Regions from separate parts of the Paracoccus niistensis genome, predicted to be linked through region 2. Evidence: riboswitches for the same ligand, from Rfam matches in the RefSeq annotation. Region 2 holds a riboswitch; each other region holds the start of a gene.
The links. Region 2 has a riboswitch for cobalamin ahead of ACFFII_RS11875 (TonB-dependent receptor plug domain-containing protein). Riboswitches for the same ligand answer to the same signal wherever they lie in the genome.

Region 1 (8,212 bases), on a different contig from region 2:
GTCCCGCGAACGCGCGCCGTCCGGGCTGTCGTGGATATGGGCGAAGGGGCGCAGGCAATCGATACCCTCGGTTCTGCCCAGGTGGATCTCGTAACCCCCGACCTCTAAGCCGGTCGCAGCGTGGACGGCGGTAACGCGGGTCAGACGCTTGTCGGGCGCCAGCACTGTCTGGACATCCAGATAGCCAAGGCCTTCGGTTTCACCGGCCTCGCCCTCGATGCCATGCGGATCCGCGATGCTGCGGCCCAGCATCTGGAAACCGCCGCATATCCCCAGAATGCGCCCGCCGCGGCGGTAATGGGCCTTGAGGTCAATATCCCAGCTCTGCGCCCGCAGGAAGGCAAGGTCGGCTCGCGTGGATTTCGAGCCCGGGATGATCACCACCGCCGCATCGCCCGGGATCGGCTGACCGGGGCGCACCATCTCAAGCCGGACGCCCGGGTGCATCTTCAGCGGGTCGAGGTCGTCGAAATTGGCGATGCGCGGCAGGGCGAGACAGGCAATCCTGATCCCGCCGTCGCCGAACGGCTGCAGGTCAAGCGCGTCCTCGGCCGGCAGCAGCGCGGCCTTGGCGAACCACGGAAGCACGCCGAAGCCCTGCCATCCGGTCCGCTCGGCGATCATCCGGTAGCCGTCGTCGAAGAGCGAAGGGTCCCCTCGGAAGCGGTTGACGATGAAGCCCTTGATGCGCTCGGCATCCTCAGGGTCAAGGACGACCCTTGAGCCGACCAGTTGCGCGATCACGCCACCGCGGTCGATGTCGCCGATCAGCACAACGGGCACGTCCGCGGCGGCGGCAAAGCCCATGTTGGCGATGTCGCCGTGGCGCAGGTTGATCTCGGCCGGGCTGCCCGCGCCTTCGACGATGACCAGATCGCCCTGGGCCTTCAGCCGCTCGAAGCTTTCCAGCACCGGCGCCATCAGCTCGGGCTTGAGCCGGGCATAGTCGCGAGCCTTCAGGGTCGCGCGCCGCTTCCCCTGCACGATGACCTGCGCGCCGATGTCGGTCTCGGGTTTCAGCAGGACCGGGTTCATGTCGGTATGCGGCTCGACCCCACAGGCGAGAGCCTGCAGCGCCTGCGCGCGGCCGATCTCGCCCCCGTCCACCGTCACGGCGGCGTTGTTCGACATGTTCTGCGGCTTGAAGGGGCGCACGGTCAGCCCGCGCCGGACCGCCGCCCGGCAGAGCCCCGCCACCAGCAGCGACTTTCCGACGTTCGAGCCGGTTCCCTGCAGCATCAATGCCCGTGTCAGAACTCGATCCCCGCCTGTGCCTTGATCCCCTGCCGGAAGGGATGCTTCACCACGGTCATCTCGGTCACGAGGTCGGCGATCCCGATCAGTTCGGGCTTGGCGTTGCGCCCCGTCAGCAGGACATGGGTCATAGGCGGCTTCTCGGTTTCGAGGAAGTCTACGACTTCGGCGATGTCGAGATAGTCATAGCGCAGGGCAATATTGATCTCGTCCAAGAGGACCAGCCGGTTGCGCTCATCCCGGATCAGCTCCCTAGACTTTGCCCAGGCCCGCACGGCGGCGGCGCGGTCGCGTTCGAGGTCTTGGGTTTCCCAGGTGAAGCCCTCGCCCATGGTGTGGAACTCGCAGAGATCGGGGAAATGGGTCAGCAGGAACTCCCGCTCGCCGGTGGCCATGGCGCCCTTGATGAACTGGACCACGCCCACCCGCATCCCGTGCGAGATCGCCCGCATCACCATGCCAAAGGCGGACGAGGACTTGCCCTTGCCCGGACCCGTCAGCACGAGGATCAGGCCCTTCTCGCCGGCTTTTTCTGCCATCATCCGGTCGCGCGCGGCCTTGATCCGCGCCTTCTTCTCGGCATGACGCGCGATCTCGTCGGGGGCTGCTTCTGCCGCCATCACTGCCTTTCCCTTGACAAGCGAGGCCGTCTCGTGGCTTCCCTCGCGCATCGTTGGTTCTCGCATAGAGCGAGCTAAGAGGGAATGCGATAGCTGGTCTCCAGCGAAGCGCAGCCGCCCCCGCGACCGTGACCGGAGAGGTCACCCGAGATGCCACTGGACCTGAAGGTCTGGGAAGGTCGGGTGACCGCCGGGGAGAAATCCCCGTCATCCGCAAGCCGGGAGACCTGCCAGCGTGCGGTGCGAGATCTCGCATCCGCGGTGTGTTGCGGTCGGGGTGAACCGTGTGCAAGCCATGAAGGCGGCCACCGGCCCCGCATGTCCTGCGCAGATCATTGCCTTCCGCGTCCTTTGGCGTGCCGGGAGGGCAGATGTCAAAACAGAATTCGTTGGCGGTCTGCATCACCTGCAGGCGCGCCGGCACCGATCCGCAGGCATCCCGTGACGGGGCGCGGCTGTCCGAGGCCCTGGCCGCGCGCGGCGTTCCCCATGACCGGCAGGAATGTTTCTCGGCCTGCGACCGCTCCTGCGTGGTTGTCTTCCTCGGCGCCGGGCGCTGGACCTATGTGCAGGGCGGCCTCGACCCCGACCGCCACCTCGACGATCTGGTCGACATGGCCGGCGCCTATGCCGCGACGGCCGACGGCCTCGTCCCCTGGCGCGCGCGCCCCGAAGTCATCCGCAAGAACACCATCGCCCGCATTCCCCCGATCGAGGTCTGAGATGTCACTGGAAAAAACCCCCGTCACCGTCGTCACCGGCTTTCTGGGCGCGGGCAAGACCACGCTGATCCGCCACCTGCTGCAGAACCCGCAGGGGCGGCGGCTGGCAGTCCTCGTCAACGAGTTCGGCGATGTGGGCGTCGATGGCGACCTGATCCGCGCCTGCGCCGATGCGAACTGCCCCGAGGCGAACATCGTCGAGCTGACCAACGGCTGCATCTGCTGCACCGTGGCCGACGAGTTCATCCCTTCCATCGAGCGGCTCCTCGCTCTCGATCCCAAGCCCGATCACATCGTGATCGAGACCTCGGGCCTCGCGCTGCCGAAGCCGCTGCTCAAGGCCTTCGACTGGCCGGACCTGCGCTCGCGCATCACCATCGACGGCGTCGTCACCGTGGCCGATGCCGAGGCGGTCGCCGCGGGCCGCTTTGCGCCCGACCCGGCGCACCCTGGGAACGCCAGCGAGGTCGATCACGAGACACCGCTGTCCGAGGTGTTCGAGGACCAGATCGCCTGCGCCGACATCGTGCTGCTGTCCAAGGCCGACTTGGCGGGAGAGGGCGGCTTGGCGGCCGCCCGCGAGATCATCGCGGCCGAGGCCCCGCGTCCGCTGCCGATGATCGCGCTGACCGAGGGCGTGATCGACCCGCGCGTCGTGCTGGGGATCAACGCGGCGGCCGAGGACGATCTGGCCGCGCGCCCCTCGCATCACGACGGCGAGGAGGAACATGACCACGACGACTTCGACACGGTGGTGATCGACCTGCCCGAGCAGGCCGCCCCCGAGGCGCTGGCCCAAAAGGTCGCCGGTCTCGCCGAGGCGCAGAAGATCCTGCGCGTCAAGGGACATGTCGCGATTCAGGACAAGCCGCTGCGGCTTCTGGTTCAAGCGGTCGGCGCGCGGGTGCGCCATCAGTTCGACCGTCCCTGGGGCGATCGGCCCCGGCAGGGCCGCCTCGTCGTGATCGCCGAGAAGGGCGACATCGATCCCGACGCCATCCGGGCCGCGCTGGCCTGATGCACGTCCTGTTCCGCGAAAGCCACGGTCTGGAGGAAACTGCCCGACCCGAGGATCTGGGGCAGTCGCCCGCGGATCTGGTGGTCCTGTCCTTCTCGGACAGCGACCTCGGGGCTTTCGCGGCAGGCTGGCAGCGCGGAAGGAACAGGCTTCCAGCGTTGCGGCTGGCCAATCTTTCGCGCCTTCGCCACCCCTTGTCCGTCGATACCTATGTCGAACAGACCCTCTCGGCAGCCAGAGGCATCCTCGTCCGCCTGATCGGCGGCAAGAGTTACTGGCCCTATGGGGTGGACGAGCTTTCCCGCATCGCGCACGCGAAAGGGATCGCGCTGGCTGTCCTTCCGGCTGACGGCCACCCCGATCCCGTTCTGGACGCAGCCTCGACGCTGCCCGTTCCCACCCTGCGGCAGTTGTCAGAACTGTGCGAGGCCGGGGGAGAGCTTGCGGCGCAGGATGCGCTGGTCCTGCTGTCCTCGGCGGCAGGGCTGGACGCAGGCCGGCCCGGCGGTGCCACGGTGCTGCCGAACCACGGCTTCTGGCACCCCGAGCCGGGCGTGATGACGGGGCTCAAGGGGGACGGGCGCCCCTTGGTTCTCATCCCCTTCTACCGCGCCTGGGCGGCCGCCTCCGACACCGCCTCGATCGCTGCACTGATCCACGCCTTCGAGGCCGAGGGTGTGCAAGCAGTGGGGATGTTCCTGCCCAGCCTCAAGGACGCTACGGCGACCGAGTGGCTGCGGTCCAGGCTGCCCCGGCTCGCCCCTGCGGCCATCGTCAACGCGACCGCCTTCTCGGGCCGGGCCGAGGATGCCTCGCCCCTCGATGTGCCGGGGGTGCCGGTGTTTCAGGTGATCCACGCCACCTCGGACCGAGCCGCATGGGAGGGCTCGGAGCGCGGCCTCTCTGCCGCCGATCTGGCCATGCACGTGGCGCTACCCGAACTGGACGGGCGCATCAATGCGGGCATCATTTCCTTCAAGGAGATGGTGGAGACCGATCCCGCACTGCAGTTCCGGCTTCAGCGTCACAGCCCGGACAGCGAGCGGATCGGCGCCGTGGTGGCACGGGTGCTGAACTGGCAACGGTTGCAGACCCTGCCGCCCTCCGGCCGGCGGATAGCGCTGATCCTGTCCACCTATCCGGGCAAGGAATGGCGGCTTGCTCATGCTGTCGGGCTTGATGCGCTGGCCTCGGCCGCCGCCATTGCTCGGCAGCTTGGACAGGACCTGACATCCGAGACCGTGCTGCGCGACCTGAAGGGTACGCGGCTGGACTGGTCCTTGGCTTCCTACCAGGCGGCACTGTCACGCCTGCCCGAAAGCCTGCGCCGGGATCTCGAGGCGGCTCATGGCGAGGCGGCTGCCGAGCCGGAGTTCCGGGCTTTCTGGGCGGGCAACATCCTGCTCGCTCTGCAACCCGAGCGGGGCAGGACGGAAAGCCGCGAGGACGATTACCATGACGTCTCGCATGTGCCGGGCCACGAATACTCAGCTTTCTATCTCTGGCTCAGGCACGGGGCCAAGATCGATGCGATCATCCATGTCGGCGCGCATGGCACGCTAGAATGGCTGCCGGGAAAGGCTGCGGCTTTGTCGCAGGACTGCTGGCCGGATGCGCTGACCGGCGGGCTGCCGGTGCTTTACCCTTTCATCGTCAACGACCCGGGCGAGGCGGCGCAGGCTCGGCGCAGGTTAGGTGCGCTGACGCTCGGCCATCTTCCGCCGCCGCTGGTCGCTTCGGGAACGCCCGAGAGGGTCTTGCGGCTGGAAAGCCTACTCGATGAATATTCGACGGCGGACGGTCTGGACCCCCCCCGCCGCCTGCGCCTGATCGCGCTGATCCGCGACGAGGCAGAGCGGCAAGGGCTTGAAACTGATCTTGGCCTTGCCGCGGATGCCTCGGCCGCCGAGGCGATCACCGCCATCGACCGCTTCGTCTGCGACCTGAAGGAAAGCCAGTTCGGGGATGGCCTGCATGTCTGGGGAGAAGGCACCCCGGACGAGGGAGGCAGGGGGCAGGGGGACCCGGCATCACTCGCATCCGAACGTGCGGCAATCCACGCAGCCCTTTCCGGTCGGCACATTGCGGCCGGTCCTTCCGGCTCGCCCTACCGGGGGCGGCTGGACGTGCTGCCGACCGGGCGCAATCTTTATGGCGTCGATCCGCGCGGGGTGCCTTCGCGCGCCGCATGGGCGCAGGGCGTCCGTCTGGCCGAGGAACTCGTCCGTCGTCATCTTCAGGATCACGGCGACTATCCGCAGAGCTTGATCGTCAACCTGTGGGGCTCGGCCACCATGCGCACGGCGGGAGAGGATTTCGCCATGGCGCTGCATCTCACGGGGCTTGCCCCGATCTGGGATCCCGCCTCCGAGCGCGTCACCGGCTTCGAGGTCACGCCGCCGCCGCTGATGGACCGGCCCCGGATCGAGGTGACGCTGCGCGTCTCGGGGCTTTTCCGCGACACCTTCCCGGAACTTGTCACCCTGTTCAATCAAGGCTGCACGGCACTCGCGGCCCGCGACGAGGCCGCCGACATGAACCCCTATGTGGCCTCGGTCCCCGGCTCCCACGTCTTCGGCCCGGCCCCGGGCCGCTATGGCACCGGCATCACCGAGGACATGGCGGCGGGAATTGCGGGAAGCGCGTGGTTGCAGAACTCGGCCTTCGGTCCCGACGGCAAGCCCGATCCCGCGGGGCTCGAGGCGCGGATCCGGGCGGCGGACGGCTTCGTCCTGTCGCAGGATCTGCCGGAAACCGACCTGCTGCTGGCAATGGATTACGCGGCGCATGAGGCGGGCTTCGCCGCTGCCCGCACCGCACTGGGGCTGGAGCCGACCGCCCTTTACCATCTGGACGCGACCCGCCCCGAGACGCCCCGCGCAAGGCTGCTGTCCGAGGAGATCGCCCGCGTCGTCCGTGCCCGCGCAGCGAACCCGCGGTGGCTGCGCGGGATGATGCGTCATGGCTTCCGGGGCGCCGCCGAGATCGCCGCCACCCTTGAACACATGGCCGCCTTTGCCCGCATGGCGCAGGCCACACCCGCGCATCTCTTCGCGCTTTACCAGGACGCGACCTTGGGCTCGCCCCAAGTGCGAGCCTTCCTTGCCGAGGCCAATCCGGGCGCTCTGGCCGCGATGGAGACGATCTTCGCCGAGTTCGGGATCGGGCCCGGACAACTCCGCAACTCTCCCGCAGAGCTTTCGACATGACCCGCAAGGGCTGGTGCCCCGGCGCCCTGCGCCCGATGCCCGCAGGGGACGGGTTGCTGCTGCGCATCCGCCCGCACGGCTCGCGCTTCGATCCGGGTCAGGTGGCCGGACTGGCTGGCATTTCCGAGATCTTCGGGAACGGCCAGATCGATCTCGGTTCCCGCGCGACGCTGCAACTGAGGGGCGTAAGGGAGGATGCCCTGTCCGAAGTGCAGCATCGGCTCGGGGAGCTGGAGCTGCTGGACGCAGATCCGCGCCTTGAGGCCCGGCGCAACATCATGGTGACGCCATTCTGGAAGGTCGGCGACGGCACGCAAGCAATCACGCGCGAACTCGAGGCGGCCTTGCGGAAGGCGCCGGAACTGCCGCCAAAATTCGGCTTTGCGATCGACACCGGGGAACGTCCCGCGCTGCAGGCCGCCTCGGCGGATATCCGGATCGAACGTGCAGGGGGCGACCTGCTGCTGCGCATTGACGGGATGGCTCTGGGCGAACGGGTGGGCCGCGAGACTGTCATCGCCCGCGCTCTCGAAGTGCTGGACTGGTTCTCAGGAACCGGGCACCGCCGGATGGCGCAGGCCGTCGCAGCAGGAAGCGATCCGCCGCTGCATGCCGATGCGACGCCCGACACGCAGGCACCGCTGGAAGAGATCCTCCGATCCGGCCCGTTCCTGTTTGCGCCCTTCGGGGCGGCGACGTCCGAGGCGCTGTCCGAACTCGCCGGACAGGCTCTGCGCCTGACCCCGTGGCGGGCGGTTCTGCCCGAAGGCACTGTTCACAGCGAACTGTGGCGGACCGATCCCGACGACCCGCTGCTGCGCGTCAGCGCCTGCACCGGCGCGCCGGGTTGTGCCTCGGCCAGCGTGGAGACCCGCGGACTGGCACGACAACTGGCCCCCCATGTTCCGGCCGGGCGGCACCTGCATGTCTCCGGCTGCGCCAAGGGCTGTGCCCATCCCGCCGCGGCATCTGTCACGCTGACCGGGCGCGACGGGTGCTTCGACCTGATCCCCGACGGTCCGGCCGGGGGCGAGCCCTTGCTCCGCCGGCTGACCACCGAAAATCTTCCCGACGTGATAAGAGGCCATCTTGGCTCATAGCTATGAAACCGATGGCGCGGCCATCTACCGCGCATCCTTCGCCACCATCCGGACCGAGGCCGACTTGTCCCGCTTCTCGCCCGAGGAGGAGGTGGTCGCGGTTCGCATGATCCATGCCGCGGGCATGGTCGAACTGGCCGCGTTTATCCAATTCTCGCCCCATTTTGCGACCGTCGCCCGTCAGGCGCTGCAGGACGGCGCGCCGATCCTCTGCGACGCCCGCATGGTGTCCGAAGGGATCACCCGCGCCCGCCTCCCCGCCGGCAACGAGGTCATCTGCACCCTGCAG
Region 2 (8,212 bases):
GCCGGAACAGATCGCCAGCATCCTGCGCGAAACCAACGCCAAGGTGCTGGTCACGCTGAAATCCATGCCCAAGTCGGACGTGGCGCAGAAGGCCGCCGCCGCGCTGGAGCTGGCGCCCAACGTCGAGACCCTGCTGGAGGTTGACCTGGCGCGGTACCTCAGCCGCTTCAAGCGGCTGATCGTGCGCTTCCTGCGCCCGCGCGTCGTGGCCAGGCACAAGGCGCGGGTGCTGGACTTCGAGGCCGCGGCTTCGGCCCAGCCCCATGACCGCCTGGTCTTCGAGGACGTGCAGGCCGACCGCGTCGCCGCCTATTTCCACACGGGCGGCACCACGGGGATGCCCAAGATCGCCCAGCACAAGTATTCGGGCATGATCTACAACGGCTTCCTGGGCGGCTCGCTGCTGTTTGGGGAAAACGACGTGCTGATGTGCCCGCTGCCGCTGTTCCACGTCTTTGCGGCCTATCCGATCCTGATGTCCTGCATCCACTCGGGCGCGATGATGGTGATGCCGACGCCGGCCGGATACCGGGGCGAGGGCGTGATGGACAACTTCTGGAAGCTGGTCGAGCGCTGGCAGGCGAGTTTCCTGATCACCGTGCCGACCGCCATCGCCGCGCTGATGCAGCGTCCGGTGAATGCCGACGTGTCCAGCCTGCGCACGGCCATTTCCGGCTCGGCCGCGCTGCCGGTCGAGCTTTACAACCGCTTCAAGCAGGCGACCGGCGTCGAGATCGCCGAGGGCTACGGGCTGACCGAGGCCACCTGCCTTGTCAGCTGCAACCCGGTGGACGGGCTGAAGAAGGTGGGGTCGGTGGGCATCCCCCTGCCCTATACCCATGTCCGCATCCTGCGGCGCACGCCCGAGGGCTTCAAGGACTGCGGCACCGACGAGGTGGGCGAGATCTGCGTGGCCAATCCCGGCGTCTTCGAGGGCTCGACCTACACCGAGACGGACAAGAACCACGATCTGTTCGCCGAGGACCGCTTCCTGCGGACAGGCGACCTCGGGCGGATCGACGCGGACGGCTACCTGTGGATCACGGGCCGGGCCAAGGACCTGATCATCCGGGGCGGCCACAACATCGACCCGGCCGAGATCGAGGAAGGGATGCTGTCGCACCCTGACGTGGTCGGCGCCGCCGCGATCGGCCAGCCCGACAGCTTCGCGGGCGAACTGCCCTGCGTCTATGTCCAGCTGCGCGACGGGGCCTCGGTGCCGACCGAGGCGCTGGCCGAACATGCCCGCGCGCATATCCATGAACGCGCGGCCGTTCCCAAGCACATCGAGATCATGCCCGAGTTGCCGACGACCGCCGTGGGCAAGGTCTTCAAGCCCGCCCTGCGCAAGCTGGCCATCGCCCGCGTCCTGTCTGCGGCGCTGGAGGGCACCGGCGCCTCGGTCGCCGAGGTGGTCGAGCATCGCCGGAACGGCCTGACCGCCCGCGTCACCCGGGCTCGGGGCACGGACGAGGCCGAGGTGACCCGGCGGCTGGGCGAGTTCACCGTGCCTTGGGAGTGGGCCTGAGTCCCGCCCCCCGGCCCCTTGGGATCAGCCCTGCCCGGCCAGGGTAATCGCTGCGCCGGCGGCCGCGCCCAGCAGGACGATGATCCAGGGCGGCGTCCTCCACATCACCAGCGCGACGAACAGCACCGCCGCCAAGGCGAAATCGGCGCGGTTGTGAATAGCGCTGGTGAAGACGGGATCCTGAAGCGCGGCCGCCAAGATGCCCACCACGGCGGCATTGACGCCATGCATGGCCGACTGCGCCCAAGTCCGGCTGCGCAGCAGGTTCCAGAAGGGAAGCGCCGCGACCAGTAGCAGGAAATTCGGCAGGAACAGCGTCCCCAAGGCGGCGGCCGCATCATGGGCTGGCCTTTCGCGGCATCTGGCGGGCCGGGCATGGCACGCGCGGGCGGGACAGGCAACGACGAGGCCCGCCCGGCCATTGACGCGGCCCCGACCCTGCGCGTATCTGCCGCTGTCCGAGTTCCGGCCCTGCCGGATTGAAAGGGAACACGGGACGGCCCCGAAGGGCCAAGGCCGTGGCTGCCCCCGCAACTGTGCGCGGAGAGCGGCGCCGACATGCCACTGGGGCTTGCCCCGGGAAGGCCGGCCGCCGTGATGACCCGCAAGCCAGGAGACCTGCTCGGCGACACCCTTTCGATGGTGCGGGGCGCGCCAGCGAAGCGGCATGCCGCAGCGGTGATCCGTCAACCGTCTGCGGGGCTGATCCGTCCCTCGGACCCCTGCCAACCTTGCGGGCGCCGCCCCGCCATCCCGGGACCGATCATGTCCATCCGCACCCTTCGCCTGACCACCGCGCCCCTTGCCATCGCGCTGACCCTTTCCGCCCCCGCCCTGGCGCAGGAGAATGTGACGCTCGACCCCGTGATCCTGTCGGGCGGCTTCTCGCCCGTCGAGGCCGGGGCCTACGGTCGGGCGGCAACCGTCCTGGACGCCGAGGACCTGCGCCGTCGCGGCGTGTCCAGCGTGCAGGACGCCCTGCGCGCCCTGCCGGGCGTCTCGGTCGGCAGCACCGGCACCTCGAACACGGCCGTCCGCATCAGGGGCGGAGAGACGCGGCACACGCTTGTCCTGATCGACGGCGTCAGCGCGGCGGCGGGCGACCAGCCCTATTTCCTGTCCGGCCTCGACCTGGCCGATGTCGAACGCATCGAGGTGCTGCGCGGCCCGCAGACGGTCTATTACGGATCGAACGCCGCCTCCGGCGTGGTCAACATCATCACCCGCAGGGCCGAGGCGACGGGCGGCTATGCGCGCGCCGAGATCGGAAACGGCGAGGCGCTTGCGCTGGGGCAATCGCTGGTGGGCGATCGCTGGCGCCTGCAGGGCGACTGGTCCTGGCGGGACGACAAGGGCTTTGACGTCTCGGCAGGCGACGGGGGCGATGACGACGGCATCCGGCGGGGCACGCTGGCGCTGTCGGGCGAATACGAGGTGACCGAGACGCTGCGCTTCGGCTTTTCGGCGCGCCGCTCGGACGAACGCTACGAGTTTGACGACACCAACTGGTTTGCCTCGGACAAGGACAACTACCTGATCGACAGCGACGCCGAAGCCAAGCGCGACGAGCGGATCGGCACGGTCTGGGCCAGCCGGACCTCGCTGGACGGGCGGCTCGAACAGCGACTTGCCTGGCAGGACACCCGCCACCGGCTGGAACAGGACAACGGCGCGACGTCGCGCGCGCGGACGCGGGCGCTGAAATACCGCGCCACCTTCGGCCTGGACGGGTCCGTCGCCGAAGCGGGCCAGACCCTCGCGCTGGCGCAGGATTGGATCACCGACGAGGCGACGGGCGTGGCCGACAACCGGCGCGAGACCAAGTCGACGGCGCTGGAATACCGAGGCGCCCATGCCAATGGCCTCGATGTGCAGCTGGGCCTGCGCCACGACGACAGTTCGGACTTCGCATCCAAGACCACATGGAACGCGGGCCTGTCATGGCGGATCGAGGACACGCCCCTGCGCCTGCACGCCTCGGCCGGGACGGGCGTCAGCAATCCGCAGTATTTCGAGATCCTCGGCGGTTACGGTTATGTCGGCAACCCGAACCTCAAGCCCGAGGAAAACCGCAGCATCGATCTGGGTATCGAATACAGCCTGCCCGATGGGCGCGGGGTCATCGACGTGACCTGGTTCAAGGAACGACTGGAGGATGAAATCACCTTCAGCGGCCTGCTGCTGCCGAATGGCACAAACTACTACAACCAGGACGGCACCAGCCGCCGCGAGGGGATCGAACTGGCCTATCGCCAGGACATCACCGATGCGCTGACGGTCGGCGCGGCCTATACCTATCTGGACGCAAGGAACTCGGACGGCACAGTCGAGATCCGCCGCCCCCGGCACGAACTGACCGTGAACGCCAGCCTGCAGACCTTCGGCGGGCGCGGCTGGGTTGCGGCCGACCTGCGCCATGTCCGCGACCTGTCCGACACCCAGTATTGGCATGACCGGGAGCAATATCCGAACGGGATCACCAAGGATCTTCCCGATTTCACCACCGTCAACCTCGCCGCCAGCTATGACCTGACCGACCAGGCCCGCCTGTCCGCCCGCGTCACCAACCTGTTCGACGAGGATTATTCCGAAACCTGGGGCTATGCCGCGCCCGGCCGGGCCGCCTGGCTGGGGGTCGAAACGCGGTGGTAAGCCTGCGCGCCCTGGCGGTGCTGGCGCTGGCGGCGGGTCTTGCGGCACCCGCCGGGGCCGAGCCGCCCAGGCGGGTCGTGTCAATGAACCTCTGCACCGACCAGCTGGCGATGGCGCTGGCTGCTCCGGGGCAGCTCGTCTCGATATCCTATCTTGCCCTGGATCCCCGGTCCTCGGCCATGGTGGAGGAAGCCAAGGCCTATCCCACCAACCGGGGCCGGGCCGAGGAGATCTATCTGCTGAAGCCCGACCTGGTGCTGGCCGGCAGCTTCGGCGGCCCCGCCGTCGCCATGCTGCACCGGCTGGGGGTGCCCGTGGTCGAGGTCGCACCGCCCACGTCGCTGGCCGAGGCGCGCGACGCCATCGCCCAGGTCGGCGCAGCCCTGGGCCGCAGCGAGACGGCCGAAGCGATGATCGCCGACTTCGACCGCGAGGTGGCGAAGCTTGCACGCCCCGCAGGGCCGGATGCGCCGACCGCCGCGACCTGGGGGGCGAATGGCTATTCGATCGCAGGGGACACGCTGGCCGGGGACATCCTGCGCCTGGCAGGATTTGCGCTGGTGACGGATCGACTGGGCATGAAGGCCTCGGGCTATGTCCCGCTCGAGGTGCTGGTCATGGCCCAACCCGACCTGATCGTGACCGGCAGCCCCTATCCCGGCGCCTCGCGCGCCGAGGAGGTGCTGGACCATCCTGCCCTGGAGAAGCTGGAGGGCCATGTCCTGCGCGTGCCGGATGCGCTGTGGACCTGCGCCCTGCCCCGCTCGCTGGAAGCCTTGGCGATGCTGTCAGCCGAAGCCGAGGCGCTGCGGTGACGCGGGACGCGCGCCTTCTGGGCGGCCTTGCCGCGCTGGTGGCGGCGCTGGCGCTCGTCTCGCTGCTGACCGGGCCGGCGGATGCCGGGCTTCGCGCAGGGATCGAGGCGCTGTGGACCGGCGAGGGGCCGCTGGGCATCGTCCTGCGCGAGATCCGGGCCCCGCGCACCGTGCTGGCCATCATGGTCGGGGCGAGCCTGGGGCTGTCCGGCGCGGCGCTGCAGGGCTATCTGCGTAACCCGCTGGCGGAACCGGGGCTGATCGGCATCTCGGCCTCGGCCGCGCTGGGGGCGGTGATCGCGATCCAGGCGGGGATTTCGGCACTGGCGCTGGGGGTGCCCTTCGCGGCCTTGGGCGGCGCGCTGGGGGGCGTCGCGCTGATCCTGGGGCTGGCGGGTCGCCGGGCCGGGGGCCTGGGCCTGATCCTCGGCGGCATCGCCGTTTCGGCGCTGGCGGGCGCCTTGACGGCGTTGGTGCTGAACCTCTCGCCCAATCCTTTCGCCGCCTATGACATCATGTTCTGGACCATGGGCTCGCTTGCCGACCGCAGTTGGGGCCATGTGCTGACCGCAGCCCCGCTGATGCTGGCGGGATGGGTGGCGCTGGCGCGGGCCGGCCGTGACCTCGACGCGCTGTCCCTGGGCGAGGAGGCCGCCGCGTCCATGGGCGTGAACCTTGCGCGGCTGCGGCTGCTGGTGGTGCTGGGCGCTGCCGCCGCCGTCGGGGCCGCGACGGCCGTCGCCGGGGCGATCGGCTTCGTGGGGCTGGTCGTGCCGCACCTGCTGCGGGGCGCGGTGGGCGCGATGCCCTCGCGGCTGCTGCCCGCCGCAGGTCTGGGCGGCGCGGCGCTGGTGCTGGCGGCGGATGTGGCGGTGCGGCTGATCCTGCCGGAACGCGACCTCAAGCTGGGAGTGATGATGGCGCTGGTGGGCGCACCCGTCTTCCTGCACCTCATCTGGCGCACGCAGGCCGGACGATGAGCCTGTCCCTGCACGGCCTGACAGTGCGGCGCGACGGATGCCCGACCGTCGATCACGTCACACTGTCGGTGCCCCCCGGCAGCCTTGTCGGGCTGATCGGCCCGAATGGCGCTGGCAAGACCACCCTGATGCAGGCCGCGCTGGGGCTGATCCCGGCCGAGGGGCAATCGGACCTTGCAGCCCTTTCTCCTGCCCGCCGCGCCCGCCGTGCCGCCTGGCTGCCGCAGGCGCGCGAGATCGCCTGGCCCATCCCGGTCGAGGCGCTGGTGCGACTGGGCCGCCGCGCCGATCCAGACCGCCGTGCCGATGCAGCTGCCGTGGCCGAGGCCATGGCCGCGCTGGACGTGACCCATCTGGCAAGCCGTCGTGCGACCGAGCTTTCCGGCGGAGAGCTGGCCCGGGTCCTGATCGCCCGGCTGCTTGCTCAACGCACGCCGCTGATCCTGGCCGACGAGCCGGTGGCGGGCCTGGACCCCTCGCACCAGTTCGCGGTGATGGAGCTGTTCGCCCGCCTCGCGCGGCAGGGGCGCACGGTGATCGCCTCGATCCACGACCTCGCGCTGGCCGCGCGCTTCTGCCACCGGCTGGTGCTGATGGACCGGGGGCGCCTTGTCGCCGACGGCCGCCCGTCCGAGGTTCTGACGCCCGCGCGGCTGGAACAGGTCTTCGGCGTCTCGGGCGCCTTCGTGCCGACGCCGGCGGGGCCGGTCTTCGTCACCCTGCCGCCACCCCCAGGGTCTTGCGCGCCCGCGCCACCAGAGCCGTGAGATCCTCGAAGCTCTGCTCGCCGAACAGGGCTTCGTCGCCGGCGATGAAGGTGGGGGTGCCGATCAGGCTCATGTGCTCGGCCAGCATGAAGGAGCGGGCGATGTGATCCTCGACCGGATCAGACTGCATCGCTGCGCGCAGCTTCGCCTCGTCCAGCCCTAGGCGGCGCACCACGCGCATCACGGATGCTTCGGCGGCACGGTCCTTCATCGCCATCAGCCCGGCGTGGACCTGCCAGTATTTCCCCTGCTCGCGCGAGGCCAGCGCCGCGCGCGCCGCGAAGTCCGAGCCTTCGCCGAAGACCGGCCATTCGCGGAACACCACCCGCAACTGCGGGTCTGCGCCGATCAGCCGCTGCATCGCCGGGACCAGCTTCTTGCAGAAGGGGCAGTTGTAATCGAAGAACTCGGTCAGCGTGACGTTGCCCTGCGGATTGCCCAGCACGACGGCATTGCGGTCGCGTTCCAGCGCCTCGCGCAGCTCTCCCGGCATCGGGTTCGGCCGGTCGGCCGTCTGGCCGAGCGCGGGCGAGGCCGCCACGGCGGCAAGAAGGGCAAGCGTGGCGCGGCGATTGGGCATGAAGCGTCCTTTCCGTGATCCGGCGCCACGCTAGAAACGTTAAAAGGCAGAGGGAAATCACGATGCCTCCAGTTCCGGAGGCGAGCTTAAGGGGGATAGATGCCGCGCCGATTCGACCCGCCGACCCCCAAGCCCGAGGCGGTGCCCACCTGCCCTCTCTGCCTGCGCCCGATCCCCCCGGGCGTGCCGCAAAGCCGCCATCACCTGATCCCGAAGCTGCGCGGCGGCAAGGGCGGCGAGACGGTGCTGCTGCACCAGGTCTGCCATTCCACGATCCACAGAACACTGAGCGAGACGGACCTGGCGCGGAACTACGCGACGGTTGACGCCCTGCGCGGGCATCCCGAACTGCGGCGCTTCTTCGACTGGGTGGGCAAACGCCCGCCAAGGTGGAAGGGAAAGGTGCGGTGAGAAGTGGCGTGTTCGTACGTGCCATTCCGCCCTTGCCGGATGTCTTCTTGTCTGGCGCGTGATCACAAGACAACGTGGCCGTCAGCCCGCACCTGATGCGGCCCAATCATCCGCACGCCCAGTCCGCCTCATCACAGCCTCGTCATCCGGCCCGGCTGCATGGCTCAGCGTTTGGAGAATGAGTGATTCGGGTACACCATCGGACCTCTTCTCCAGGAAAGGAACCGCCATGCCCCGCCTGACGATCATCAGCCTCGCCTCGGCCTGCGTCCTCGCCGCCTCGCCGGTCCTGGCCCAATCCGCCGCAACCACGACGCCAGCGCCCCAGCCGGCGGTCACGACCCCGGATCAGGGCGCGACGCCCGCGAAGCCTGCTGGTGGGCACAATTGCGGGGGGAAAGCGCGGCAGGTGATGTCGTAATGCGGGGATACCCTAGGAGGTAATTTCGGTTTCGGATGCAGGCACGAAAACCATATTT
Region 3 (6,541 bases), on a different contig from region 2:
GCGATGCGGCATAGGCACTCTGGATCCGGTCGAGTTCGATGAAGTCCTCGGCCGTCAGCCGGGCGGCCGAGCGCTCCAGAAGCCACGGTTCCACCAGCATCCGCATCGAGAAGAGATCGTCCACCTCCTCGGCAGTCAGTTCCGTGACGATGGCGCCCTTGTGGGGCAGCATTCGGATCAGGCCCTCGCGTTCGAGGATCAGAAACGCCTCGCGCAGGGGAATGCGGCTCATGCCGAACTCGCGGGCGAGGTTTTCTTGCTTCAGTTGCAAGCCGGGGGGATATTCGGAACTGAGTATCCGGTCACGCAGGGCTTCGGCGGCAGCCATCGCCATGGTCTTGTGCTGCAGGCTCTTGCCGACTGGCGCACCTTCAGGGGCCATAGCGTCGGATCGGCCGTTCGCTGATTGCCGGTCACGGGCAGGCCGGCGGCTGCTGGTCGTGTCAGCCGTGGTGGAGCCCCCTGATCTCTTGCAGCACGTCCAGCGGCACGCTCAGGTTGTCCGAGGCACGCCGCTTCCACCCATCACATCACCGCGGCCGAGCCCGCCAGCAGGATGATGTCCAAGCAAGCCAGCAGGAGCCGATCTGGTTCGCCCGGCGATGGGTCTGGAATTGATCCCCACTCCAGCGCGCGGTCGAAGGGGCCGCAGTCCGCATAGCTCATGTCCAGCAGAGGCTATCGAGCGACCAGCGTCAATTGCGGTCACAGCCGGTTTGGAGATCAGTTCCGGGCCGACTCTCGGGCAAGTATTTGCAGCATGCGCTCGCGCGCGGCAGGCGGTAGATCTTTGGGCAGGTCGGCTTCGGGCGCCGGGCTATCCCCGACCTGGATCAGCATCACCATGCCCATGGTGTAATGGGGCGAGCACTTGATCCCCCAGATGCCCTCCTCGGTCAGCGTGACAGCGATCTCCTCGTTGATCTTGCCGACGAATTTCTCGCCATTGCTCGGGATCATACCGTCGATGGTGGCGGCATTGTGCCCAGGGCTTGCGGCGATGAACTTCACCATGTCGCCCGGCTGGATGACCAGATAGTCAGGCTCGAACGGCATCGGGCCACTGTCATTGCGGTTGAGCATCCTGACCTCATGCGTCTCGGCAAAGGCCGCAAACGGCAAGAGACAGGAAAGAAGCGCAGCACGGATCAGCACGGCGATGTCCTTTCAGGCGAGGCGTTGGAAGGCGAAAAGCGGGAAGCCGCCGGCCGGATGCGCGATCAACCGGGCATCGACGGCAAAGATCTCGCGGATCAGCGCCGGGGTCAGGATGTCGAGCGGTGCCCCTAGCGCCACGCAGCGGCCGGACTGCATCACCATGACGCGGTCGCAGCGCAGCGCGTGATGCATGTCGTGCAGCGCGATCACGGTCGTGACCGGAAGCTGCGAAACCAACTCGAGAATGGAGAGCTGGTGGTGGATATCCAGATGGTTCGTAGGCTCGTCCAACAGCAGAAGCTGCGGCGCCTGCGCGTGGGCCCGCGCGATGTGGACCCGCTGGCGCTCGCCGCCTGACAGGGTGGACCAGTCCCGCGCGGCCATCCGCTCCATCCCGACCGCCTGCAAGGCGGCCTGAACGGCCTCATCGTCCTTGGCGCCCCACGGGCGAAGCGGCCCGAGCCAAGGCGTGCGGCCCAGCTCCACCGCGTCGCGAACGGAAATCCGCTCGGCGGTATCGGCCGCCTGCGACACAAGGGCGAGCCGTTGGGCGATCTGCTGCCGCCGCAACCGCGTCACCGACTGGCCCGCAAGCCGGACCTCGCCGCGGGTCGGCGGCAGCAGCCCCGCCATCATGTTCAGCAGCGTAGACTTGCCCGACCCGTTCGGCCCGATCACGCCCAACATCTCGCCCGGACGCAGTCGCAGGCTCACGTCCGCGACGAGATCCCGGCCCTGCACCCTCCGGGAGGCGCCGATGAGTTCGAGGATGGGCGCCCCGCTCATCGCTGCCGCCCCCGGATCATGACAACGGCGAAGGCAGGCGCCCCGACCAGCGCGGTGATGACACCGATGGGCAGCACCTGGCCCGGAATGACGATGCGCGACACCACGTCGGACAGCACAAGGAAGACCGCGCCCGCGAGCGCCGTGGCGGGGACGAGCCGGGCATGGCGCACGCCCACGAGGAAGCGCATCGCATGCGGCACGACCAGCCCGACGAAACCGATCGCCCCGGCGATCGACACCATGACTGCCGTCACCAGCGCGGCGGTCCCGATCAGCACTGCCTGCGCCCGGCGCACGTCGATCCCCAAGGCCGCGGCGCTGTCGGCTCCGAAGGTAAAGGCATCCAGAGTCCGCGCGTGCCACAGTGCAACGCCCAGACCCAGCAGAGCTACCGGCAGCGCTATCCAGATATCCGGCCAGCGGACGCCCGAAAGATTGCCCAGAAGCCAGAACATGATCCCGCGCGCCTGCTCGGCACTGGCCGATTGCGCGATGATCAGCGCGGTCGTGGCATTGAACATCTGCGATCCGGCAATGCCCGCCAGGATGATGATGCCGGTGGTCTGAATGCCTGTTCCCCGTGCCGCGCGGGCGAGGACCGCGACCAGACCAAACGCAACCAGCGCGCCCGCAAAGGCCCCCGCCGACATGCTGATCATGCCCGCACCGAAGCCTGCCACGGTAACGGCGACCGCACCTGTCGAGGCCCCGGCCGAGATCCCCAGCAGATAGGGCTCGGCCAAGGCGTTCCGCAGCAGCGCCTGAAGAATCAGCCCCGACAACGCCAGGCTGGCGCCGCCGCAGGCGGCCACGACCGCGCGGGACAGGCGGTAATGCCAGACCACGCTGGCATCCACGGGATCGAGAACGGCAGCCGTCAGGCCGGCCTTGTTGCCCAGCACTGCCATTACGGTGGACAGCGGTATCCGCGTCTCGCCCACGGCCGTGCCGAAAAGCAGCGCCGCCGCCAGCATGACGGGCGCGAGCCAAAGCCAGCCCGCACGGCGGGCGGCAGCGCCACGGCTCATCGGGACAGACCGAGACCGGCAAGCGCGTTTGACAGGGCCTCAAGTCCGTAGATCGCGCGGATCGAGGGGTCCATCGCATGGGCTTCCAGCGTCAGGATGCGGTCGTTCTTCACCGCCTCCATCTGGCTGGTCACGGGATCGCCGCTCAGGAACTCGCGCTTGACGGCGATGTCGTCGGCGGGAAATCGACGCCGGTTCATTTCGGCCGCGACGATGAAGCTGGGATCGGCGCGGGCGATGGTTTCCCAACCGACCGTCGGCCACTCCTCTTCGGAGGTGACGACGTTTTTCACTCCCAGCTTGGCCAGCATCCAGCCCGGCACGGCGTTGACGCCCGCGACATAGGGATCAATTTCGATATCGGCTGACGAATACCAGAACACTCCCGAAAGATCGTCGGGCAGGTTTAGCGCCTGCGCCTGCCCGACCGCCGCGGCTTCACGCGCCTTGAGGTCGGCAATCAGGGCCTCGCCGCGTTCCGAGACATCGAAGATCTGTGCCAGCTCCTTGATGCCCTGATACAGAAGCGCGGTGTCGAACAGCACCGTTCGTGCGCCGTCCATGCTCTGGCTGTTGTCCTTGCCGATGCATTCGGTCGGCATGATCCAGCTGAGGATCCCGGCGTCGTCGAACATATCCCGCGTGCCGACCGCCCCCTGCGGGCCGATCATCCATTCATAGGCGGTGACGACCAGATCGGGCCGTTTCGCCAGCACGCTTTCGAAGCTGGGGGCGTTGTCCGACAGACGCTCGACCTGCGCATCCACCTCGGCGAACTCGGGCAGGACCGGGTTGATCCACAGCGCGGTGCCAGCGACCTTGTCGGCAAGACCCAGCATGTAAAGGATCTCGGTCGTGCTCTGGCCGACGCTGACGACGCTTTCGGGCGCCTGGTCGATGGTGACCTCGTGGCCGCAGCTGGTGAATGTCAGGGGATAGTCCGTGCCCGCGAACGCCATCGGCGCCGCAGCCATGACAGCCATGGCCGCCGTCGTCGTCATCCTCAGCATGATATGTCCTTCCGCTACATCATGGACGGGCCAAACGAGCGGACGGACTCCGGGCAGCATTGCACGGAACGCGATCCCTCCCGAGCCGACCCGCTCGGATTGGTCAAACTGCGTCGGCAGGTCTCCTGACTGACGGGTCATCGCCGGCCCGACCTTCCCAGACCCCGAAAGGTCCAGTGGCATATTCGGGCGCGGCTCACCGCCTACAGTTGCGGGGGCAGTTCCGGTTGGGGGCGCAAGACCCCGGCGGATTCCCTTTCCGACACGGTCTCCGTAGCGGCAGGGATCGATGCTGGCAAGTTGAAGCTGGTTGGCGAGGCTGTCACCGTCATCAGACGCCGAGGGCCGCCCCAAGCCGCTGCCATTCGCTTTCGTTTCCCGGCAGGCCGAGGCGGAGCCAGGTGTCGGAATAAGGAAACCGGCGCGTCCAGATGTGGTGCCGTGCCAGTGCGGCCTGCGCCTTATTCGCACCCGATGTCTTGTAGAGGCGGAAAAGATGCGTGCCGCCCGCCAGGGCCCATCCGGCGCTCGCCGCCAGATCGTCCAGCCGGGTCGCCTCGCCGGAAAGGCGGCGAATGGTTTCGCGGCGCCAGTCCAGATCGCCAAGCGCGATCCGCCCGATTTCGAGGGCAGGTCCCGAGACGGGCCAGGGGCCTGCGAGCGCAGACATCCGGCGGATCACCTCCTCGCCGCCGTAGACGAAGCCAAGCCGCAGGCCCGCGAGCCCCCAGAACTTGCCGAAAGAGCGCAGGACAAGCAGGCGGTCGCTGGCCTCGACCACAAGGCTTTCGTCCGGGGCAGGATCAGCGAAGCTCTCGTCGACAAGCAGCGTTCCGACTGAAAGGCTCCGCAGAGCCTCCCTGCGGTAATGGCGACCGTCCGGGTTGTTGGGGTTCACGACGATTGCCAGATCCGCACCGGACAGGGCATCGAGTTCTCCCACCTCCTCGACTCGCCAGCCCGCCTGTCTCAGACAGGCTGCGTGTTCGTTGTAGGTTGGGGCGAGCACGCGCGCGAGGCGAGGGCTTTCCAGCAGGGGGATCATCTGGATTGCTGTCTGCGCCCCCGCCACCGCGAGCCCCGGTGCGGCGGTGCCGAAGGCCGCGGCGGCAGCCTCCATCAGCGCGGCCCTGGCGCTTGCCGTCGGCAGGTTCGTCCATGCCTCGGGCGGAAGCTCGGGCAAGGGATAGGGCTGGCGATTGATGCCGGTGGACAGGTCGATCCAGTCCCCCTGCCCCCACGCGACCCGGGCCTCGTCAAGGTTTCCGCCATGATCGCGCATCAGGATGGTCCGGTGATGATAGGCAGCAGCGCCGCAAGGACCAGTGCAGCCACCAGCAGCATCATCGCCCGCCTGTAGAGCCTCAGGCCCTGTGTCAGGGATACCGGGACCGGGTCCGGCGCTCCCGCGTTAAGCCAGGGCTCGGGCGCCACATGGCCGTCATAGATCCTCGGCCCTGACAGGCGGACGCCCAGCGCCCCGGCCATGGCCGCCTCGGGCCATCCCGCATTGGGCGAGCGGTGTCCGTGTGCGTCGCGCAGCATGACGCGCAGCGCATGGGCAGGCTTGTCCGAGGCAAGGGAAAACAGCACTCCCGTGGCCCGCGCCGGAATCAGGTTGACGAGGTCGTCCAGCCGGGCGGACGCCCAGCCGAAATGCAGATAACGCGGGTTACGATGGCCGATCATGGAATCCAGCGTGTTGATCATCTTGTAGACCGCAATCCCCGGCAGACCCGCAACCGCACCCCAGAAGACCGGGGCCAAGATCCCGTCAGAGGTGTTCTCGGCAAGGCTCTCCAGTGCCGCGCGCGAAACGCCTGCCTCGTCCAATGCCTCAGGGTTGCGGCCCACGATCATCGAGACGGCATGGCGTGCCTCGGGCAGGTTTCCGTCGGTCAGAGGCCGTTCCACCGCGGCGACATGGTCATGCATGGATCGAACTGCGACCAGCGGCCAGGCAAGGACGCCACCCAGGACGATGCCCGGAACATGACCTGGCAGCAGTGCTTGGGCTGCAGCAAAGGGCAGGAAGGCGGCGGCCACGCAGAGGATAAGAGCCGCTGCCCCCGTGAGCCTGCGCGGGAAATCCGCCCGGTTCAGCCGTGCCTCCAGGAGGGCGACGAGGTGCCCCGCCCATGTCACCGGATGCCCGACCCGCGCATAAAGCCAGTGCGGCCAGCCGATCAGCCAGTCGATGGCAAGCGCCACCAGCATCATCGCGGGGAATTCAGCGATCATCGCTTGCGAACTGCAGGACGCCCGTGATCCCTGCAGCCTCCAGCGCAGGGGCTGCGTCAGGCGGAACCCCACCTTTGGGGAAGATCAGGCCGCGGGCCGAGCCGGTATGGGCGAGGACGAAGCCGAGTGCCCCAAGACTTCCGGAAAGCTCTTCCGTTGGATCATCTGCCGGTCCCCTCGTCCGCAGGCACCGCCGGGCGCTTTCAGATGCAAGCTCGGCGAAGGCCTGCAACTTTCCGGCTTTCTGCCAGCCCGCGACAATATCCGAAACCTCCGGGAAAACCATGTCGGCGGGATCGGTGGAACGAGGCGCTC
Region 4 (8,212 bases), on a different contig from region 2:
CACGGCGCGGGCGGCAGCCTCGCGCAGGAACTGCCCGCCGGGGAATGGCGCGCCTATCCCGGTGTCTCGGTTCCGTCCCTCGTTGCCGCGCGGCTTGGCTGGCGGCTGGAGGAGGTGACATGCCTGGGCCTCCATGCCGCACCGCTGGAGCAACTGCGCCGCCATCTGACCGGAGGCGCGAGGCTGATCGTGACCCTGCGCGATGGCACGGCACCTTCCGCACTGGCGAGCTATCTGACCTCCCTGGGTTTCGGGCCTTCGGTGCTGCACGTGATGGAGCATCTGGGCGGCCCGAAAGAACGCATCCGCCGCCATGCCGCCAAGGACAACTTGCCGGTCTTCGAGAACCTCGTCTCCTGCGCCATCGAGGTCCGGGGCGGCAAGGGCTTGCCGCAGGTTTCCGGTCTTGCCGACGATCTCTTCGACCGCGACGGCCAGATCACGAAGCGCCCGATCCGCGCGCTGGCCCTTTCTGCCCTTGCGCCGCGCGCGGGCGAGTTGCTGTGGGACCTTGGCGCGGGCAGCGGCTCGGTCGGGATCGAGTGGCTCCTGTCGCACCCCCGCAATCGCGCCGTGGGCGTCGAGCGCAGCCCGGGGCGGGCTGCGCGTGCCCGGGCCAATGCCCATTCCCTCGGCGTGCCCCAGTTCGACATACGGGAGGGCAGTGCGCTCGAACTGCTGCCCGAATTGCCCGCGCCTGATGCCGTCTTCATCGGAGGCGGGCTGGACGCAGCGCTGCTCGACGCATTGTGGGCGAGCCTTTCTCAAGCAAGCCGCATCGTCGCGCATGGTGTCACGCTGGAAACCGAGAGCCTGCTTGCCGGCGCGCAGGCGAGGCTGGGCGGAACGCTTCTGCGGATCGAGCTGTCGCAAGCCGCGCCCCTGGGCGGCAGGCGCGGCTGGAAGGCCAGCTATCCCGTTGTGCAATGGAGCGTCACGCGATGAAGGTCGTCGGCCTCGGCCTTCGCGCGGCGGCCACCCCGGAGAGCCTGAAGGAACTGCTCCAGCGCCTGCAGGCCACCCCCGACCTGCCGCTTGCCGTGCCGGCGTTTCGGGAAGGCCATCCCGCCGTTCTGGACCTGCGACAGCAGGGCCGCAGGATCATCCCGCTGCCCGAGGCCGCCCTGAACGGCGTGCGCACGCCAACCCGCAGCCTTCGTATCCTGGCCCGTTACGGCACCGGCAGCATTGCCGAGGCCTGCGCCCTCGTCGCGGCGGGACCGGCAGCCCGGATGATCCTGCCTCGCGTGGTCTCGGCCGATGGCCGCGCCACCGCCGCCTTGGCCCAATCCGACGAAAGCCCCTATCCATGACCGTTCATTTCATCGGCGCCGGTCCCGGCGCGCCCGATCTTCTGACCTTGCGGGGACGGGACCTGATCGCCGCCTCGCCCCTCTGCCTTTATGCCGGCTCCCTGGTGCCAGAGGCCGTTCTGCAGCACTGTCCCGCAGGGGCACGGATCATCAACACCGCGCCGATGAGTCTCGACGACATCATCGCCGAGATCGCAACTGCCCACGCCCAAGGGTTGGACGTGGCCCGGCTGCATTCCGGGGACCTGTCCGTCTGGTCGGCAATGGGCGAGCAGCTCCGCCGCTTGAGGGACTTGGACATCCCTTATGACGTCACGCCGGGGGTGCCAGCCTTTGCGGCAAGCGCCGCCGCCCTTGGCGCGGAACTGACATTGCCGGGCGTCGCGCAAAGCGTCGTCCTGACCCGCACCTCCGGCCGCGCCTCGCCCATGCCCGAGGGCGAGGCGCTGGCCGCTTTCGCCGCGACCGGGGCGACGCTGGCGATCCATCTTTCCATTCACCGGCTGGAAGAGGTCGCGGCCGAACTCGGACAGCATTACGGCACGGACTGCCCCGTGGCCGTGGTCTGGCGGGCAAGCTGGCCCGACCAGCGCATCGTGCGGGGAACGCTTGCCTCTATCGCCGCCAACGTGGGCGAGACGATGGAGCGGACGGCCCTGATCCTCGTCGGCCGGGCGCTGGCGGCCGAGGATTTCGATGAAAGCCGGCTTTACGCGGCCGATTATGACCGCCGCTTCCGCGCTGGCCGTGCCGATGCGGTGAAGGGATGAGCCGCGCCACGATCCCTGGCCTTATCGTCTCGGCCCCCCGCTCGGGTGCGGGAAAGACAACGGTGATGCTGGGCCTGCTGCGCTGCCTCGCCGAGGACGGCGTGAAGGTCCGGCCCTACAAATGCGGGCCGGACTACATCGATCCCGCCTTCCACCGAGCGGCCTGCGGCGAGGATTCACGCAATCTCGACAGCTGGGCGATGGAGGCCGGGGTGCTGGCCGACCAGCTTGGCCTTCCAGGCCAGATGGCAATGGCCGAGGGCTCGATGGGGCTGTTCGACGGAGTGGCAAAGGCAGGCGCCTCCGGCAACGGCTCCAGCGCCGATATCGCGGCGATCACGGGCTGGCCGGTTGTGGTGGTGATGGATGTCTCGGGCCATGCGCAGACGGTGGCGGCGTTGGCTGCAGGGCTGAAGCACTTCCGCCGGGATGTGCGTGTCGCAGGGGTCATCCTGAACCGCGTGGCCTCGCCGCGCCATGAGCGGCTGTGCCGGCTTGCGCTGGACGACGCAGGCATCCCCGTCTTCGGCGCCTTGCCGAGGCGCGGCGACCTGACTTTGCCCGAGCGGCACCTAGGCCTCGTGCAGGCCGTTGAACATACTGACCTTCAGGCGACCATCGCCTCCTATGCTGCTTTCCTGCGTGCGCATATCGATCTCGTCGCCTTGCGGGGGCTGGCGTCCGGCGGCATGTCCCTGGGCGCGTCCCGGCGCTGCCGCCCGCCGGCACAGCGGATCGCCTTGGCGCGAGACGCTGCCTTCTCGTTCACCTATCCGCATCTTCTCGCCGGTTGGCGGGCAGCCGGAGCGGAGATCCTGCCTTTCTCCCCGTTGGCCGATGAGCGCCCGGCCGAGGCCGATTGCTGCTGGCTTCCCGGCGGTTATCCGGAACTTCACGCAGGCCGTCTGGCCGGGGCGCAGAACTTCCTTGGGGGCTTGAGACGGTTTGCCGAGAACAAGCCGGTTCACGGTGAATGCGGAGGATACATGGTGTTGGGGGAAAGCCTGACGGATGCGGATGGGGAGAGCCACCGAATGGCCGGGCTTCTTGGGCTGGAAACGAGCTATGCAAACCGCCGGATGCATCTGGGATACCGGCGCGCGCGGCTGCTTTCACCTTTGCCGGGCCATGATCGCGGCCAGAGCCTGCTGGGACACGAGTTCCACTATTCCACCATCCTCTCGCAGCCCGACGCGCCCTTGGCCGAGGTTCTCGATGCAGATGGCAATCCTGTTCCGGAAACCGGATCGCGGCGGGGCAATGTCACCGGCACCTTCTTCCACATGATCGCGGAGGCGCCATAATGGATGCAGGCCTTGTCAGCTTCGTGTCCTCCGGTCCCGGTGACCCGGAACTGCTGACGGTCCGGGCCAGGAAGCGCCTGCAGGCGGCCGGAGTCATTCTTTACGACGACCTTTCCTCGGGGCCGATCCTCGAGCTCGCCTCAAGCGGCGCAGAACTGATTTCCGTAGGCAAGCGCGCGGGCCGCGCCTCGGTGCCGCAGGACGAAATCAACAGGCTGCTGGTGGATCAGGCAAGGACCGGTGCCAGGGTGGTGCGGCTGAAATCCGGTGATGCGGGCATGTTCGGCCGCCTGGAGGAGGAGATCGCCGCCCGTGACGCGGCCGGGATCGGCTACGAGGTCATTCCGGGTGTGACCGCCCGGCTGCGGCTGCGGCTGCGGCTGCAGCGGGCCTCCCCCTGACGCGCCGCTTGACCGCGCGACGGGTGCAGTTCGTGACCGGACATGATGTCACCGGGGCACTCCCGGGCGACCTGAACTGGGCCGCGCTGGCGGACCCTCAGGCAGTGACGGCTGTCTACATGGCGCGGGCGACCTTTCCCGACATCGCCGGCAAACTGATCGCGCATGGGCTGCCGGCGGACACGCCGGCGATCCTCGCGTCCGGGGTGTCTACGCCCGCCGAAGCGCTGCACAGGGGCACGATCAGCGAGCTTGTCGAGATGTGCCGCATGAATGCGCGCGCGGCTGCCCCGACGCTGATCCTTTACGGGGCGCTCGCCGAGGGCACCTCGCGCCGCAGCAGGTAGATGTCCATGATCCAGCCCCGCTGCGCCCGTGCCTCTGCGCGGGCCTTGACGATACGCGGGCCTGCCTCGGCCAGCGACCCTTGGTCGAGGATCTGGCCCTTCATCCCCACATAGCCACCCCACCAGATCGAGATCCCTGCCGGGTCGAGCGTGGTGAAAGAACATTCGCCGTCGAGCATCACCACCAACGTGTCGATGCCCTTGGGCCAGCCATGCTCTCGCAGGTGGCGCCCCGTGGTGACAAGGAACGGCTCAGCCAGACGGTTGAGCGGGATTGCATGGGCTGCCGTGAGCACCTGCAGCGACATCAGGCCGGGCACCACCTTCAGGTCCAGCGGGCGGACCTTCCGGATGCGCTCGGCGATCCGCAGCGTGCTGTCGAACAGGGCAGGGTCGCCCCAGACGAGCAGCGCGACCTTTCGCGCCTCGGGATAGGGCGCGAGCGCATCAAGCCAAGCTTGCGCGATGGCATCGTGCCACCGCCTCACCCGCACCTTGTAATCGGACACCGTCGGGTCGCGCTCGGGCATGGGAAAGGACACAAGCCGGGCTTTGTCATCTTCGACACAGCCGGCGGCAATCCTGCGGCGCAGGTCTGCAAGTTCCTGCCGGTCCTCGCCCTTGTCGGGGATCAGCAGGATGTCCGCCGCCCGGATCGCCTCGACCGCCTGCAGGGTCAGGTGATCCGGGTTGCCGGTCGCGATGCCGACGAGTGTCAGTTCCATGGCAGTGCCTCCGAGAGCTTGCGGCACCGCCTAAAGGGGAAGCTGCGCCTTTCGCAAGGCAGGAGGGCGGTGCCCCCGCACGGGCTGAGCCCCGACCAGCCTTGACAGCCGGCGCGGCCCCGTCGCAGAACCCGAGCGTCGAGGTGCCGCGAGAGCGGCTTAATATGGGAACCGGGTGCGCCTTCAGGCAAATCTCGGACTGCCCCCGCAACTGTAAGCGGCGAGCGACGGTCAATGCGCCACTGTGCCCTTGGGTATGGGAAGGCTGGCCGAAGTGATGACCCGCAAGTCAGGAGACCTGCCCCGACGATCACCCATCCACGGCGCGGGGTGCGTCCGAGGAGCGGCTGTTCCGCAGCGGTGACGATTGGAACCGTCTGCGGGGCGCAATTCCCCACAGGCATATTGTCATGCGGCCTACGATGGCCACCGAGGAGGGAACCATGAGGTTCTCGTCGCATCGCGCCGGTCGGGCAGGCGCCCATGCAGCTTGGCGGCTTCTGGCATGGCAGGCGCCATATGCTGCGGACCCTCAGCCCAAGCGACATGGCGGCGTTTGCACGCCGTCTCGCAGAGGACTGCCGGACGTGCGGTTCACGGCCTGGCCGTTCAAGGACACGGAGGCTCCATGGGTTCGATCATCCTTGTGACAGGCGGGGCCCGATCGGGGAAAAGCGCGATCGCGGAAGGCCGCACGCTCTCGCTCGGCAGCCCTGCCGTCTATGTCGCGACCGCGCAAGCCTTCGACGCCGAGATGGAGGAGCGGATCGCGGCGCACCGTGCCCGGCGGGGGGACGAATGGCGGACCCATGCCGAGCCGCTAGATCTCTGCGGGGCGCTGGCGCTTACCGACGGATCGCCGCGGCTGGTGGATTGCCTGACGCTGTGGCTGTCGAACCTGATCCTGTCCGAACGCGACTGGCAGGCCGAGGCCGCGCGGCTGGTCGAAACGCTCGGCGCGCAGGCCTCGCCAGTGGTGCTGGTGACGAACGAGGTCGGCGCCGGGATCGTGCCCGAGAACCGGCTTGCCCGGCTCTTCCGCGATGCGGCGGGCCTGCTGAACCAGCAGGTCGCGCAAGCGGCGGATGAGGTCATCCTGGCCGTCTGCGGCCTTCCCGTGAAAGTGAAATGATGCGCTTTGAATCCCTGTCCCGGGTCGCCGCCTTGGCCGATACCCTGCCCGTCGCCGATGAGGTCGCCCGCGCCGCCGCCGCGCGCCGTCAGGACAGCCTGACGAAGCCGCCGGGCTCGCTCGGCCGGCTCGAGGAGATCGCACTCTTCATGGCCGCCTGGCGGGGGACCGAGCGGCCCCGGGCCGACCGCGCGCAGGCGCTGGTATTTGCGGGCAACCACGGGATCTGCGCGCAAGGGGTGAACCCCTTCCCGCAGGAGGTCACGGCGCAGATGGTGGCGAACTTCCAGGCAGGGAGCGCCGCGATCAACCAGCTGTGCCGCGTGAACGGCGCCGAGCTGTCGGTGATCGCGCTGGACCTTGACCGCCCGACCGCCGATTTTACGACCGCGCCGGCGATGAGCGGGGCCGAGGTGCTGGAGGCCATGAACCGGGGCGCCGCAGCCATCGACCCGCAGGCCGACATCCTGACGCTCGGCGAGATGGGCATCGGCAACTCGACCATCTCGGCCGCGCTCTGCGCCGCGCTGTTCGGGGGCGAGGTTGCGGACTGGGTGGGACGGGGCACCGGCTCGGATGACGCAGGCCTGCGGCGCAAGATCGACGCGATCACGCGTGGGCTTGAGCGGCATATGGGCTGCGCGCCGCTGGAAACCCTTGCCGCCCTTGGCGGGCGCGAGCAGGCGGCGATCTGCGGCGCGGTCCTTGCAGCGCGGGCGGCGCGCATCCCGGTGATCCTTGACGGCTTCATCTGCACCGCGGCCGTGGCGCCCCTGTTCGTGGCGGACCCGCGCCTGCTCGACCATTGCCTCGTCGGCCACCTGTCGCTTGAACCGGGTCACCGCAAGCTGCTTGCGGCCATGGGCAGGACCGCCATCCTCGACTTCGACATGCGGCTGGGGGAAGGCTCGGGGGCGGCGCTGGCGCTGGGGATCGTGCGTTCAGCGCTGGCCTGCCACAACGGCATGGCGACATTCGCCGATGCCGGGATCGGCGGGGCATGAGGCAGCGACTGGCCGAGGCGCAGCTGGCCGTCATCCTTCTGACGCGGGTGCCTTTCGGGCGCCTGCGCGATCCCGTCCCGCCCTTGGGCGCGGCGGCTTGGGCCTTTCCGCTGGCCGGGCTGCTGGTCGGCCTGATCGCGTGCGCGGTGATGGCGGCGGCGCTGGCGCTTGGCCTGTCGGCGCCGGTCGCGGGCGGGCTTGCGCTTGGCGCGCAGGTCATGGCGACGGGCGCCCTGCACGAGGACGGGCTTGCCGACATCTGCGACGGCTTCTGGGGCGGCGCTTCGCGCGAGCGGCGGCTTGAGATCATGCGCGACAGCCGGATCGGCAGCTATGGCACGGTCGGGCTGATCCTGACGCTGGGCCTGCGCTGGCTGGGGCTGGCCGCCATTGCCGAGGCGCAGGCCCTGGCCGCCGTCATCGCCGTGGCCGTGGCCAGCCGTGTGGCCCCCGTCGCGCTGATGGCAGGACTGCCGCCCGCGCGTGTCGAGGGGCTGGGGGCGCAGGGACGGGCCGTCGGGACGGCCAGCGTCCTCGTGGCGGCGCTGATCGGGGTGCTGCCCCTGCTGCTTCTGCCGCAGGGCGGGGCCGCGCTGGTCGCGGCGGCGCTGGCAGTGGCCGTGCTGGCGCTAGTCGCCCGCCGGAAGATCGGCGGACAGACCGGCGACGTGCTGGGCGCGGGTCAGCAGGCCTCCGAGATCGCGCTGCTGCTGGCGCTCGGGGCCTATGCTTGACCGTGGCGATGAAGCTGACTGAAGGAGCCGCAGGCAATGTCTGACCTTCTCCATGCCGAGATCTTCCTGATCCGTCACGCTCCGGTGGCAGAGAGCGGCCGGCTTGCCGGCCGCCTCGACCTGTCGGCGGATCTGTCGAACCAGGCGGCCCTTGCGGCAGTTGCGGCTCGTCTTCCACCAGGCGCGATGCTGACCAGTTCTCCGGCGCGGCGCTGCCTGATGACCGCCGAGGCACTGGTTCCCGGATTTGCCGCGAGGACTGACGAAAGGCTGTGGGAGCAGGACTTCGGAGAATGGGAGGGGCTGGAGCATGGCGCCGTTCCCGACCTGGGCTCCCTGGCCCCGGAGGCCCTTGCCGGCCACTGCCCTCCCGGTGGCGAGAGCTTCAGGGATCTTTGTGCCCGCACAAACCCCGCCCTTCTGGATCTTGCGCGCAGAGGGGGTGCACAGGTCGTGATCGCCCACGCGGGCACCGTCCGGGC

Region 1: it holds a riboswitch for cobalamin, as region 2 does, so the genes downstream of both, ACFFII_RS15135 (DUF1636 family protein) here and ACFFII_RS11875 (TonB-dependent receptor plug domain-containing protein) in region 2, are expected to answer to the same signal.
Region 3: it holds a riboswitch for cobalamin, as region 2 does, so the genes downstream of both, ACFFII_RS15030 (ABC transporter substrate-binding protein) here and ACFFII_RS11875 (TonB-dependent receptor plug domain-containing protein) in region 2, are expected to answer to the same signal.
Region 4: it holds a riboswitch for cobalamin, as region 2 does, so the genes downstream of both, cobU (bifunctional adenosylcobinamide kinase/adenosylcobinamide-phosphate guanylyltransferase) here and ACFFII_RS11875 (TonB-dependent receptor plug domain-containing protein) in region 2, are expected to answer to the same signal.

What each region holds. Positions count from the first base shown of each region.
Region 1 covers NZ_JBHLWE010000046.1:18,606-26,817, reverse strand. Annotated here, with positions in the region: gene ACFFII_RS15145 (cobyric acid synthase) at 1-1,239, opposite strand, end outside; gene cobO (cob(I)yrinic acid a,c-diamide adenosyltransferase) at 1,251-1,874, opposite strand; cobalamin riboswitch at 1,912-2,123, shown strand; gene ACFFII_RS15135 (DUF1636 family protein) at 2,246-2,596, shown strand; gene cobW (cobalamin biosynthesis protein CobW) at 2,598-3,614, shown strand; gene cobN (cobaltochelatase subunit CobN) at 3,614-6,823, shown strand; gene ACFFII_RS15120 (ferredoxin-like domain-containing protein) at 6,820-7,923, shown strand; gene ACFFII_RS15115 (precorrin-8X methylmutase) at 7,913-8,212, shown strand, end outside.
Region 2 covers NZ_JBHLWE010000038.1:73,953-82,164, reverse strand. Annotated here, with positions in the region: gene ACFFII_RS11885 (acyl-CoA synthetase) at 1-1,528, shown strand, start outside; gene ACFFII_RS11880 (chromate transporter) at 1,553-1,852, opposite strand; cobalamin riboswitch at 1,974-2,168, shown strand; gene ACFFII_RS11875 (TonB-dependent receptor plug domain-containing protein) at 2,294-4,180, shown strand; gene ACFFII_RS11870 (ABC transporter substrate-binding protein) at 4,174-4,995, shown strand; gene ACFFII_RS11865 (FecCD family ABC transporter permease) at 4,992-5,975, shown strand; gene ACFFII_RS11860 (ABC transporter ATP-binding protein) at 5,972-6,742, shown strand; gene ACFFII_RS11855 (DsbA family protein) at 6,690-7,322, opposite strand; gene ACFFII_RS11850 (HNH endonuclease family protein) at 7,422-7,733, shown strand; gene ACFFII_RS11845 (hypothetical protein) at 7,963-8,154, shown strand.
Region 3 covers NZ_JBHLWE010000046.1:547-7,087, forward strand. Annotated here, with positions in the region: gene ACFFII_RS15005 (GntR family transcriptional regulator) at 1-382, opposite strand, end outside; gene ACFFII_RS15010 (hypothetical protein) at 526-666, opposite strand; gene ACFFII_RS15015 (pseudoazurin) at 724-1,155, opposite strand; gene ACFFII_RS15020 (ABC transporter ATP-binding protein) at 1,168-1,944, opposite strand; gene ACFFII_RS15025 (FecCD family ABC transporter permease) at 1,941-2,975, opposite strand; gene ACFFII_RS15030 (ABC transporter substrate-binding protein) at 2,972-3,985, opposite strand; cobalamin riboswitch at 4,084-4,291, opposite strand; gene cobD (threonine-phosphate decarboxylase CobD) at 4,317-5,267, opposite strand; gene cbiB (adenosylcobinamide-phosphate synthase CbiB) at 5,267-6,226, opposite strand; gene ACFFII_RS15045 (propanediol utilization protein) at 6,216-6,541, opposite strand, start outside.
Region 4 covers NZ_JBHLWE010000046.1:7,662-15,873, reverse strand. Annotated here, with positions in the region: gene cbiE (precorrin-6y C5,15-methyltransferase (decarboxylating) subunit CbiE) at 1-945, shown strand, start outside; gene ACFFII_RS15090 (cobalamin biosynthesis protein) at 942-1,313, shown strand; gene cobM (precorrin-4 C(11)-methyltransferase) at 1,310-2,083, shown strand; gene ACFFII_RS15080 (cobyrinic acid a,c-diamide synthase CobB) at 2,080-3,387, shown strand; partial or broken gene cobA (uroporphyrinogen-III C-methyltransferase) at 3,387-4,135, shown strand; gene cobF (precorrin-6A synthase (deacetylating)) at 4,093-4,860, opposite strand; cobalamin riboswitch at 4,985-5,180, shown strand; gene cobU (bifunctional adenosylcobinamide kinase/adenosylcobinamide-phosphate guanylyltransferase) at 5,489-5,992, shown strand; gene cobT (nicotinate-nucleotide--dimethylbenzimidazole phosphoribosyltransferase) at 5,992-6,996, shown strand; gene cobS (adenosylcobinamide-GDP ribazoletransferase) at 6,993-7,730, shown strand; gene ACFFII_RS15050 (histidine phosphatase family protein) at 7,767-8,212, shown strand, end outside.